One region of the Shewanella sp. GXUN23E genome, then DNA from elsewhere that is predicted to be linked to it. Evidence: predicted binding sites of a transcription regulator. Region 1 holds the regulator's gene; the other holds the start of a gene.
What was found. Region 1 encodes MetJ, which represses methionine synthesis genes. Its sites were predicted from a motif close to TAGACGTCTAGACGTCTA; they were not measured.
Positions count from the first base shown of each region.

Region 2: a site for MetJ is predicted at 3,224-3,241, ahead of metK (methionine adenosyltransferase). Genes of this name have one in related genera too.

Region 1 is NZ_JBOZWP010000011.1:101,447-107,404, forward strand. It holds gene ACRRUX_RS11520 (alkaline phosphatase family protein) at 1-1,139, opposite strand, end outside; gene ACRRUX_RS11525 (sensor histidine kinase) at 1,296-2,552, shown strand; gene ACRRUX_RS11530 (response regulator transcription factor) at 2,549-3,085, shown strand; gene metJ (met regulon transcriptional regulator MetJ) at 3,159-3,473, opposite strand; gene metB (cystathionine gamma-synthase) at 3,672-4,832, shown strand; gene ACRRUX_RS11545 (bifunctional aspartate kinase/homoserine dehydrogenase II) at 4,835-5,958, shown strand, end outside.
Region 2 is NZ_JBOZWP010000001.1:247,725-253,682, reverse strand. It holds gene ACRRUX_RS01090 (GGDEF domain-containing protein) at 1-881, opposite strand, end outside; gene ACRRUX_RS01085 (GNAT family N-acetyltransferase) at 992-1,525, shown strand; gene ACRRUX_RS01080 (hypothetical protein) at 1,539-1,883, shown strand; gene metK (methionine adenosyltransferase) at 2,006-3,157, opposite strand; gene tkt (transketolase) at 3,686-5,683, shown strand; gene epd (erythrose-4-phosphate dehydrogenase) at 5,915-5,958, shown strand, end outside.

The DNA.
Region 1 (5,958 bases):
CCCTGATCGTTGAGCAGGGCATCCAGTTGCGGCCGGACAGCGGTAAATCGTTGTGGCTGATTGCCCAGCGCCTGAAACAGGGTGTAGCCGATCAGCGCGTTGCCTATAATGCGCCGTGAAAAACGATGACCATAAGCCGCTTCTTCCCATTTGGCGGTGAGGTTCCAGTCATCTGTGATGTCGTGATCATCGAAGATCATATAGGTCGGAATATGGGCCAGCAGACGGCGCACCTGCCCAAGTCCGGCCTTGAATGCCAGCAGATGTTGCCACTCCTGTTGCCATCTGGCCTGATTGGCCCGGCTCAGGCCGCTGACATTGCGCGGAATATCAATTCGATCCCACAGCTCAGGTGACCAGACCAGCAGGTACAGGGCGATGATTTCACTCAGGCTCACCAGATGGTTTTCCCCCATGGCGGTGGTGAAGATCGGGTGATTGATGTACCAGTGCCACAGGGGCGTTTTGGCCGGGTATTCGGTTCTGGGCAGCAGACGTTTGTGGCGCTGATACAGGGCCGCCGGGTGATAGCTGATTTGATTGGAATTGTTCAGCGCAGCGCCTTCAAAACCTTCGGTCGGCAGTCCCAGCGCCTGGATCACTTTGCCAATGGCATACAGCAGTGGACCGCCAATGTCATCCACATACACCTGATCGCCGCTCATAATCAGCAGGGATGGACGCTCCAGTGCGGCGGTCTGGCTGAGCCGGGTATCGGCGGCCACCAGGGCATCAGCACTGTGGTGGTGGGGATTGCGGCAGGAACCGTGCATCAGTGTGTGGATTTCCGGATGCAGTACCAGATTCGGGGTCTGCGCGCCCTGATAACAAAGCGCTTCAATGCCGCGAAACAGATCGCCCTGCTCGCTGTCGGTCAGACGATATGGGATGACCTGGTCTGCTGGCAGCAGATCGGTTTCATTGACCTGCACCAGATATTGCCAGGCTTTGGCGCCCAGTTGGATACGGTGCAGGCTGTCGCTGCCAAGGACAATATGGCGCTTGCCCAGTGTCAGGGTGAGCTCTGCCAGCGGGGCTGAGGTAACGAACCAGAGGGTGAAGTGATGAGTATCGCAGTGACGCAGGATCGGACCGGCCAGCACCAGAGGAAGCGAAGCGATGTTCAATTGGTGATCCATGTTGGAGATGACAGATAAGCCAAGGGTAAACAAGTGCTTTCACGAAGAAAAGTTTTTACACTCAAGACTGGGATTGTTGGCGGCGGAATTAAGCACTTTGTGAAATTTGTGGGTGTGATTATGCCGCTGCCGGTGGAATGGAAAGCAGAAAAAATCATGACAACAAAGTATCCACTGCTTAATCAGGCTGATCAGATTACCCTGCTGCGTTTGCTGGGATTTGGCCTGCAACTGTTATTGGTGCTGTTTGGCGCCGACACCTTTGGTCTGAGCCTGCAAATTGCCGCCCTGACCTGGGTGATGTCGATTGAAGGCGTCTATCTGGCGCTGATCACCTGGCAGCGTCAGCGTCTGGTGCGCAGCGAGCTGACCCTGTTTGCTACCCTGTTGATGGATATCCTGTTCTGGGGATTGTGGCTGGGATTCTCCGGCGGTGCCACCAATGCCTTTGTCACCCTGCTGCTTATTCCCATCGTGCTGGCGGCTGTGACTTTGCCGCTGTGGGCACCCTGGGTTCTGGCGGTGGCGGCGACGCTGGCTTACAGCCTGATGATGAAAATGCTGCCGGCCGAAGCCATGATGCACCATGGTCATGGCATGGATATGACCTCTCATTACCTGGGAATGTGGCTGAACTTTGTGATCACTGCCCTGGTGATCACCACTACAGTGGCGCTGCTTATCCGCCGTATTCGCCGCCAGGATGCGCAGATGGCGCTGCTGCGGGAGTCCCAGTTGCGGCAGGAACAATTGCTGGCGCTGGGTACCGCGTCGGCGCAAATGGCCCACCAGCTGGCGACGCCACTGTCCAGCATGCGACTGCTGCTGGAAGAAGTGCAGGAAGCCAACTGTCCGGTGGCGCTTAACGAGATGGATATCGCCCTCAAGCGCTGTGAATCCACCCTGAGCGAGCTGAGGGACACGACCCGTTCCATCCGTGAAGGCCACCAGTACCAGGCGTCCCCTGAGCAGCTGGCGCATCAGCTGCGACAAAAAATATTGCTGCTGATGCCCGCAACAGAGCTGGATTGGCAGGAGCGGCTGGCGCAGGTGGATCCCGCCGCCAGAGTGCAGGCCGACATGAATCTGATCCCGGCGTTGATGGCGCTGGTAGAGAATGCTGCCGGTGCCAGTCAGGAGCAAATCGCCAGCAGTAAAGTCAGCGTGACCCTGGAAGTACAGGACAGCGCGCTGCAGGTGCGGGTGCGGGATTTTGGTGCCGGTATCGACACCCGTGTGCTGGGGCAACTGGGCTCCAGCTTGATTTCCAGCCCAAAAGGCATGGGTATGGCATTGCTGCTCAGTCACGCCAGTTTTGAGCGGCTGGGCGCCAGTCTGACCCTGAGCAATCACCCTGAATGTGGCAGTGTGGCTGAAGTCAGTTTGCCGTTGTGCGGAGGGCTGGCGGCATGAAGCGTATCCTCATCGTGGAAGATGATCACGCGCTGGCGTCAGTGTTGTGCCGGCGTCTTGGCAAGCACGGCTTTGACTGCACCCATGTGGACAATCCCAGCGATGCGCTGCTGCAGGCCAGACGCATACTGCCTTCCCATATTCTGCTGGATATGAAACTGGAGCTGAGCAATGGTCTGAGCCTGATTTCGCCGCTGCGCCAGTTACTGCCCAGAGTGACTATGGTGCTGCTGACCGGCTATGCCAGTATTGCCACTGCGGTCGAGGCGATCCGCGCCGGTGCCGATAACTATCTGGCCAAGCCGGTGGATACCCAAACTCTGCTGGCTGCGCTGTTACCGGCCGGTCAGACTGTGGCAGAAGCGGAAGTGTTTGATGAAGTGGCACCGATGAATCCACGTCGGCTGGAGTGGGAGCATCTGCAACAGGTGCTGCAGGCCAATCAGGGCAATGTATCGGCCACGGCCAGACAGCTGGGCATGCACAGGCGCACGCTGCAACGCAAGCTGCTGAAAAAGCCGGTACTGGAATAGTTGGTACAAATTCACTGGCGCTAAAACGACCACACCCGGCATGGCCGGGTGTGTTTTACAGAGAAGCTGACGCTTACTCCAGCTCTTCCCACTCGATGCCCATGGCGGTCATCAGCGCCTTGGCTTCAGAAGGAATGCTGTCGGGTCTGTCCTTGGACAGATCTTCATCATTGGGCAACGGCTGACCTGTATAGGCATGCAGGAAAGCTTCACACAATAATTCACTGTTGGTCGCATGACGCAGGTTGTTCACCTGGCGGCGGGTACGCTCATCAGTCAATATCTTCAGCACTTTCAGGGGAATGGATACAGTGATCTTTTTCACCTGCTCATTCTTCTTGCCGTGCTCTGCATAAGGGCTGATATAGTCGCCGTTCCACTCAGTCATTGACTCACCTGTTGATTCTGGAATTCGCTGCCGATTTTAAACACTTACTTTATACAGTCAAATTATTGCGGCGAAAACGAGACGAATGCAAATAGAATTCTTGATGTTTGGACGTCTAAATGTCTTTATGTCTGTTGACCAGAAAGTAACAAATGAGTTAATTTAGACGTCCAGACATCTACCCAGCAGGAGCGAGTGATGACCCACAGGCGCGTGGCCACCGAGGCAGTCAGGCAAGGAATTGAAAGCGACACCCAATTTGGGGCTGTCGTGCCGCCCATTTATCTGTCGACCAACTACAGTTTTGACGGTTATCAATCGCCCCGGGAATATGACTACAGTCGCTCGGGCAATCCGACCCGCAATGTGCTGGCGGAAACTCTGGCCAGGCTGGAGCAGGGCAGCACCGGCATCATCACCAGCACCGGCATGGCGGCCATCACTCTGGTGGTCAATCTGCTGGGCCCGGATGATCTGCTGATCGTGCCCCATGATTGTTACGGCGGCAGCTACCGGCTGTTTACCAATCTGGCGCGCAAAGGTCAGTTCAAACTCAAGGTAGTGGATCAGACCGATGCTGCGGCGCTGGCGCAGGCTATCGCCCTCAAACCTGCACTTATCTGGGTAGAAACTCCTTCCAATCCACTGCTGCGGGTAGTGGATATCAAATCTGTGTGTCAGCAGGCCAAAGCCGTGGGCGCCAAAGTGGCCGTGGATAACACCTTTCTGTCGCCGGTGCTGCAGCAGCCACTGACCCTGGGGGCGGATATCGTGGTGCACTCCACCACCAAATACATCAATGGTCACAGTGATGTAGTCGGCGGCGCGGTGATTGCCAGCGATCCGCTGCTGGGCGAAGAGCTGCTGTGGTGGGCCAATACCCTGGGGCTGACCGGCGGCGCGCTGGATGCCTATCTGACACTGAGGGGAGTACGTACTCTGGCGGTGCGCATTCGCGAACATCAGCGCAATGCCCAAAAAATCGTTGCGGCACTGTGCGCCAGTGAGGTGGTGGACAAAGTATATTATCCGGGAATGGCTGACCATCCCGGCCATGAGATTGCCAAAGCCCAGCAACAGGGCTTCGGCGCCATGGTGAGCTTTGAGCTCAAAGGCGGCGCCGCAGAGGTGGAAGCCTTCTTAAGCGCCCTTACGCTGTTTTCTCTGGCAGAAAGCCTGGGCGGCGTGGAAAGTCTGGTGGCCGTGCCTGCCACCATGACCCACAGGGCGATGGAGCCTCAGGCGCGGCTGGAGGCTGGCCTGAAAGATACCCTGATCCGCTTGTCCGTCGGCATAGAAGATGGTGAGGATCTGTTGGCAGATATTGGTGCGGCGTTGGCTGCGGTTGCAAGGAGATAAGCATGGCCCCCTGTCATCTTCATAAATTTGGTGGCTCCAGTCTGGCGGATGCTGACTGTTACCGGCGGGTTGCCCATATTCTGCTGACCCATGGTCACAGCAGTGATCTGGTGGTGGTATCGGCCGCCGGTAAGACCACCAACTTCTTATATAAGCTGCTCAGCCTCAGCGATGCCGGACAACTCTGGCAGGAGGAGCTGCAGGTGTTGATCAGCTATCAGCAGACCTTGATTGAGCAACTGCTGTCCAGTGACACCGCCAGAGTGCTGCGTGAACGCCTGTCTACCGACAAGGCGCAGCTGGTCAGTCTGCTGAGCCTGGAGCAGCGCAATGTGTATCAGGTAAACCAGACCGTCAGCTTTGGCGAGCGCTGGTCTGCCCGTTTGCTGGCGGCATTGCTGCGTGAGCAGGGGGTAGCGGCCAGCCATGTGGATGCCACCAGTTTGCTGATCGCCGATGAAGGTGCTGTGCCCCGCATCCGCCACGAAGAATCCCGCAACCGTATCAAAGCCTGTCTGGCCAATCATGCCAATGAGCGGCTGGTGATCACCGGTTTTATCTGTGCCAATGAACATGGCGATACCCTGCTGCTGGGCCGCAATGGCTCTGACTTCAGCGCTACCTTGATCGCCGCGCTGGCCGATATTGATCGCTGCACCATCTGGACCGATGTGGAAGGGGTGTTCAACGCCGATCCCAATAAGATCAACGATGCCACTTTGCTCTCCAGTATGTCATTGCTGGAGGCTGATCGGCTGGCGCGTTTGGGCTCGCCTGTGCTGCACAGCCGCACGCTGCAGCCGCTGTTTGATGTGGATGTCAGTCTGGCTGTGCGCTCCAGCTATGCCTCGCACACCGACTTCACCCTGATCGCCCGCGAAAGCACCTCGGCCAGCGCGCCCGTGGTGACCAGTTTGCCTGAGGTAGTGCTGCTGTCATTGCAGCTGGCCGGGAGTGCTGATGAGCTGCTAGCCGAGCTGAATAATCAGGGACTGACGGCGCTGGCCAGCTGGAAGCAGGGGCCGACGCATCTGTCTCTGGCTTACACCCATGAACTGGCTGAGCAGGTCAGCAGCTGGCTGGCGGGGCAAACGGACAATTTTGCCATCAGCAGTCTGACTCAGAG
Region 2 (5,958 bases), on a different contig from region 1:
AGCATATTGGCCAGCCTGACCGTTGAGTCAGGACTGAAGAAGCAGTAACCGACATTCAGTTCCAACGTTTCATCCAGCTGATACAACTTATTGCGCACCCGTTTAACTATGGTGCCCATATCTATTTCGGAATCCAGGAATGCGAGTACCACAAACTCGGTGGCGGTAAAGTGAGCGGCGAGGTCGGCAGCCCGAACGGTGTTTTGTAAAATGCTGCCAAGCAGATTATGGTGCCTTTCTTCTAATTCCGGGGTCAGTGCCAGTTCAAATACAAACACCCCCGCATGAGCGCCAAAGCGTCGCCCCAGGCTGAGTTGTCTGGGGGCCATCATCATAAAGCCATGATCATTGAGCATGCCGGTTTTGAGATCCCGCATCGACATGGATTCAATGCGGTGATGTTGGCACAAGAGTGACAACTCCTGCTGCAGCAGAAGCTGGAAGGGCTCAAGCATACGTGGTGCCAAGTCCCCCTGGGTATCTAGATCCGGATCCAGTACACACAGATATCCAAACAGGCTGGAGTCTGGCCACATCACTGGCCTGGCAAGCAGGTGCTGGTAGCTCTGGAACAGGCTCGACAAACCACGGAGTCGGCCATCGGACAGATCGATATGGACACCCTCAAGTGGTGAAAGCACCAGTTTCTCCAGGATGCTGCAGTTATCATCCAGCAGTGTACCGGCAACAAACTCCTGACTGTCAGAAGGAGCCCGGACTATCACTTCATAGCCACGCGCGGTATGTTGAATCACAATGACCTCTCTGGCCTGATAAAAGCGCTTGAGCAGTTCACATTGATGCATCCAGCGCACCAGATTGACCTGGGGACTGTCGTATTCGAGCAGGCTGATGTCTGTTTCGATGGTATGCGGCAACATGTCTTTAAGCTCAATGAGATAAGAGGTCTTTCGAATAAGTGTGGTACGACAGGGGCTATTTCGCAAACCGAACAGTATAATGCGCACTTTAGCAGGACACGGGAGACCTTATGGTCCAGATTAGACGGGCAGAACCGCAGGATTTGCAGGAGTTGTTGCGGCTTGAACGCTTGCATGTGTCCGATGAATTGGGCGGCCGGATGAGTATGATGCAGGGCGAGAGCTTTTCTGAGGCAGCCCTCAAACGACTTATTGATGCCCAGCAGGTACTGATTGCACAGCAGCAGGAACAAATTGCCGGCTATGTGCTCAGTGGGGACTGGCAGGAATATATCCACTGGCCGTTGCAGCGGCGTGCTCTGGCACAATTTAAATCTCATTGGCCGGATGCAGAACGCAGTTGTTGTCACTACGGACCGGTTTGGGTTAATCCTGCATTTCGTGGGCAAAAAATATGCCGCCAGCTGTGGCAGGCACTGGCTGTTCATTTAAATGGGCGTTACCGTCGCCTGGCCGGACTGATTGCCGAAGATAATGAGGCTTCATTGCGTGCTCATGTCGCTGATGATGGTATGCAGATAATTGATTTTGTTGAGTATGATGACAGGGGCTACTATCTGGTATCACTGTCAGTTGGGTGTTGAGGCCGGTTAAATAATGGATATTGAGTTGGTTAAGCGCACCCTGGCTCCATACAGGGAACTCAGACTGTCAGCGCTGGACAATCTCAGGCTGATAGCCAGTGTGTTGGCATTGAGTGACATTCGGGTTGAGACCTTCATTGGCACTGCGGCAGGCCACAATGGCAGGCCAAGGTATTGGGTCAAGATTGCAGGTATCTGGATAGACTGCGGCCGGGACAATGACTATCAGGCGCAGTTTGCCTTTATGCCAGAGGCGGTATCTTTGGCTGATGCTCAAAGTGTCGGGATTGCGCTGCTGGATGACCACCGAATTGCCCTCATGTGCATGCAGTCGGCACATTTTGATCACTGTGAATAAGACATCGTAATTAGCTTCTGTTGCCAGTCATAGCAGTGATACCTGTTTGACATAGTAATAAAAAAACCGCCTGCCGGCGGTTTTTATTTGTCTGAATCTTATCTGTCCGAATCTTCGGGAGATTACAGACCAGCGTCAGCGCGCAGGGCTTCGGCTTTATCGGTGCGTTCCCATGGGAACTCTTCACGACCGAAGTGACCATAGGCTGCAGTAGCCTGATAGATTGGGCGAGCCAGATCCAGCATTTCCTGCAGACCGTATGGACGCAGATCGAAGTGCTGACGTACCAGACGCTCCAGCACCTCTTCAGATACTTTAGCAGTACCGAAGGTTTCAACGCTGATAGAGGTAGGATCTGCAACACCGATAGCGTAAGACACCTGAATTTCACAGCGGTCAGCCAGACCGGCAGCAACAATGTTCTTGGCAACGTAGCGGGCTGCGTAGGCAGCAGAGCGGTCAACTTTGGATGGGTCTTTACCGGAGAAAGCACCACCGCCGTGACGGGCCATACCACCGTAAGTATCTACGATGATCTTACGACCAGTCAGACCACAGTCCCCCATAGGACCGCCGATAACGAAACGACCGGTTGGGTTGATGAAGAACTTGGTGTCCTGGTTCAGCCACTGAGAAGGCAACACAGGCTTGATGATGGTTTCCATCACGCCTTCGATCAGGTCTTTCTGGTTTACGCTGTCGCAGTGCTGAGTAGACAGAACCACGGCGTCGATGCCCACGATTTTGCCTTCTTCATAGGCGAAAGTAACCTGAGACTTGGCGTCTGGACGCAGCCAGGGCAGGATGCCTTCTTTACGGACTTCAGACTGACGCTTCACCAGTGCGTGTGCATAGGTGATAGGCGCTGGCATCAGCACGTCAGTTTCGTTGCTGGCGTAACCGAACATCAGACCCTGATCACCGGCACCCTGTTCTTTAGGGTCGGCGCGGTCAACACCCTGGTTGATGTCTGGAGACTGCTTACCAATTGCGCTCAGTACGGCACATGAATTGGCGTCAAAGCCCATGTCTGAGTGCACATAACCGATTTCACGGATGGTGTTACGGGTCAGTTCTTCGATATCTACCCAGGCCGTAGTGGTGATTTCACCACCAACCATAACCATACCGGTTTTAACGAAAGTTTCGCACGCTACGCGAGCTTTAGGATCCTGTGCCAGGATTGCGTCCAATACCGCATCAGAAATCTGATCGGCGATTTTATCTGGATGTCCTTCTGATACGGATTCAGAAGTAAACAAATGCTTTGCCATCTTGGAAAAAATCTCGTGTAAAAAATGAATTCTGCGGGGAGGGCAGCCAACTAGCATTTGGATGCTTCTCCATCTAGACGGCTATTCTAGTTGAAATCGGTCGGCTAATCATCCCCCGTAGACGAAATTTCATCTGGATTGTGACCAAACGGCAGTTTTCATACTAAGGCATGAGTTGTTGTGTTCTTTAAAATCAATGAATTAGTAAAAGTTGAAGTGTTTATATCAGATTGGCACGCAAAGTTTACGGCTGGATTTGTGTTCACGCCGACATGTTCTCCTATGGCCCGCTGATTTTTAGAGTGATAACACCTGATGATTTCAATCCACCGACTCTAGGCAGGCGACCCAGATCAGGCTATTGCAAATCGGCCCCTCAATGGGCGCAATTTTATTTGCGTATGCACCAAGACATAGGGGAAAATATGCCCCCGAACAGGACCGGGGAGCACCATATCATTTCGTTAAAGCAGGCTTAGGGTTTGTGCGAAATGAAATGGTGTTTCATTAAAATCAGCAGGAGAGAGCATGTCTTCCCGTAAAGTACTCGCCAACGCAATCCGTGTGTTAAGTATGGATGCCGTTCAGAAAGCCAATTCCGGTCACCCGGGGGCGCCAATGGGAATGGCTGACATTGCCGAAGTTCTTTGGCGTGATCACTTAAAGCACAACCCAACCAACCCTCTGTGGGCCGACCGCGATCGTTTTGTTCTGTCAAACGGCCATGGCTCAATGCTTATCTACTCCCTGCTGCACCTGACAGGTTATGACCTGTCCATCGATGATCTGAAAAACTTCCGTCAACTGCACTCCAAAACTCCGGGCCACCCTGAGTATGGCTATGCGCCAGGCGTAGAGACCACAACCGGTCCTCTGGGTCAGGGCATCACCAATGGTGTGGGTATGGCGATTGCCGAGAAGGTACTGGCTGCCCAGTTCAACCGTGACGGTCACAATGTGGTTGATCACCACACCTATGTATTCATGGGTGATGGCTGTCTGATGGAAGGTATCTCCCACGAAGCCTGCTCGCTGGCCGGCACTCTGGGTCTGGGCAAGTTGATTGCATTCTGGGATGACAACGGTATCTCTATCGATGGTCACGTAGAAGGCTGGTTCACCGACGATACCCCTGCACGTTTTGAATCTTACGGCTGGCATGTTATCCGTGCTGTTGATGGTCACGATAGCGACGCCATCAACGCAGCGATTGAAGCGGCCAAAGCCGAAACCAGTAAGCCAACGCTGATCTGTACCAAGACTGTTATCGGTTTTGGTTCACCAAACAAGTCTGGCAGCCACGATTGTCACGGTGCACCGCTGGGTGATGCCGAAATTGCAGCAGCCCGTGAATTCCTGGGCTGGAAAGAAGCGCCATTCGACATTCCTGCTGACATCTATGGTCAGTGGGATGCCAAGGAAGCCGGTAAGGCCGCCGAAGCCAGCTGGAACGACAAGTTCGCCGCTTATGAAGCCGCATACCCAGAGTTGGCTGCTGAGCTGAAGCGTCGTCTGGCCGGTGAACTGCCAGCGGACTTTGATGCTCAAGCTAAAGCCTATATCGAGCAGCTGCAGGCCAACCCTGCTGATATCGCCTCCCGTAAGGCGTCTCAGAACGCACTGGAAGCCTTCGGCAAAATGCTGCCTGAGTTCCTGGGCGGCAGTGCCGATTTGGCACCATCCAACCTGACCATGTACTCACAGTCCAAGTCCATCACTCCACAAGATGCCTCAGGTAACTACCTGCACTATGGTGTGCGTGAGTTCGGTATGACCGCCATCATCAACGGTATTGCCCTGCACGGTGGTTTCGTGCCTTACGGCGCGACCTTCCTGATGTTTATGGAATATGCCCGCAACGCCATGCGTATGGCTGCGCTGATGAAAATTCAGAACATTCAGGTGTATACCCATGACTCTATCGGTCTGGGGGAAGACGGCCCGACTCACCAGCCGGTTGAGCAGATTGCCTCCCTGCGCATGACCCCTAACATGAGCACCTGGCGCCCCTGTGACCAGGTTGAGTCTGCCATCGCCTGGAAACACGCCATTGAGCGCAAAGACGGCCCAAGTGCGCTGATCTTCTCCCGTCAGAACCTGGCGCAGATGCCACGCTCTGCCGAGCAGCTCGCTGCCGTTGAAAAGGGCGGCTATGTGCTGGTTGATTGTGAGGGTACGCCAGAAGCCATCATCATTGCTACCGGCTCTGAAGTTGAGCTGGCGGTGAAGGCTCAGGCGCAGCTGGCTGAGCAGGGCCGCAAGGTTCGCGTGGTTTCCATGCCATGTACCGATCTGTTTGATGCCCAGGATGCCGCTTATAAAGAAGCTGTGCTGCCTGCCGCCGTGACTGCCCGTGTGGCAGTTGAAGCCGGTATCGCCGATTACTGGTACAAGTATTTGGGTCTGAACGGTCGCATCATCGGCATGACTACCTTTGGTGAGTCTGCGCCAGCCGGTGAGCTGTTCAAGATGTTTGGTTTCACCGTTGATAACGTGGTTGAAACCACCAGCAGCTTGCTCGCTTAATCCTAAAGTCGAGTTAAGTTGTTGATGATAAAGATGCGCTGCTGTGTTGAAATAATACGGTAACAGCCGAGACGGCTTACCCCGGGTGGGTAGGCCGTCTTTATATTTTCAATATACAGGGCAGAGTCTGCACAGTCAGTCTTATCAGGTATAGGCGCGTAAATTTCAGTGCTTATCCCTGATGAGATTAGTCGCAAACCCAGGTTTCACGGAAAGGAGCATCATAGCCCGATGATTCGGATTGCCATCAATGGTTACGGCCGCATAGGTCGCTC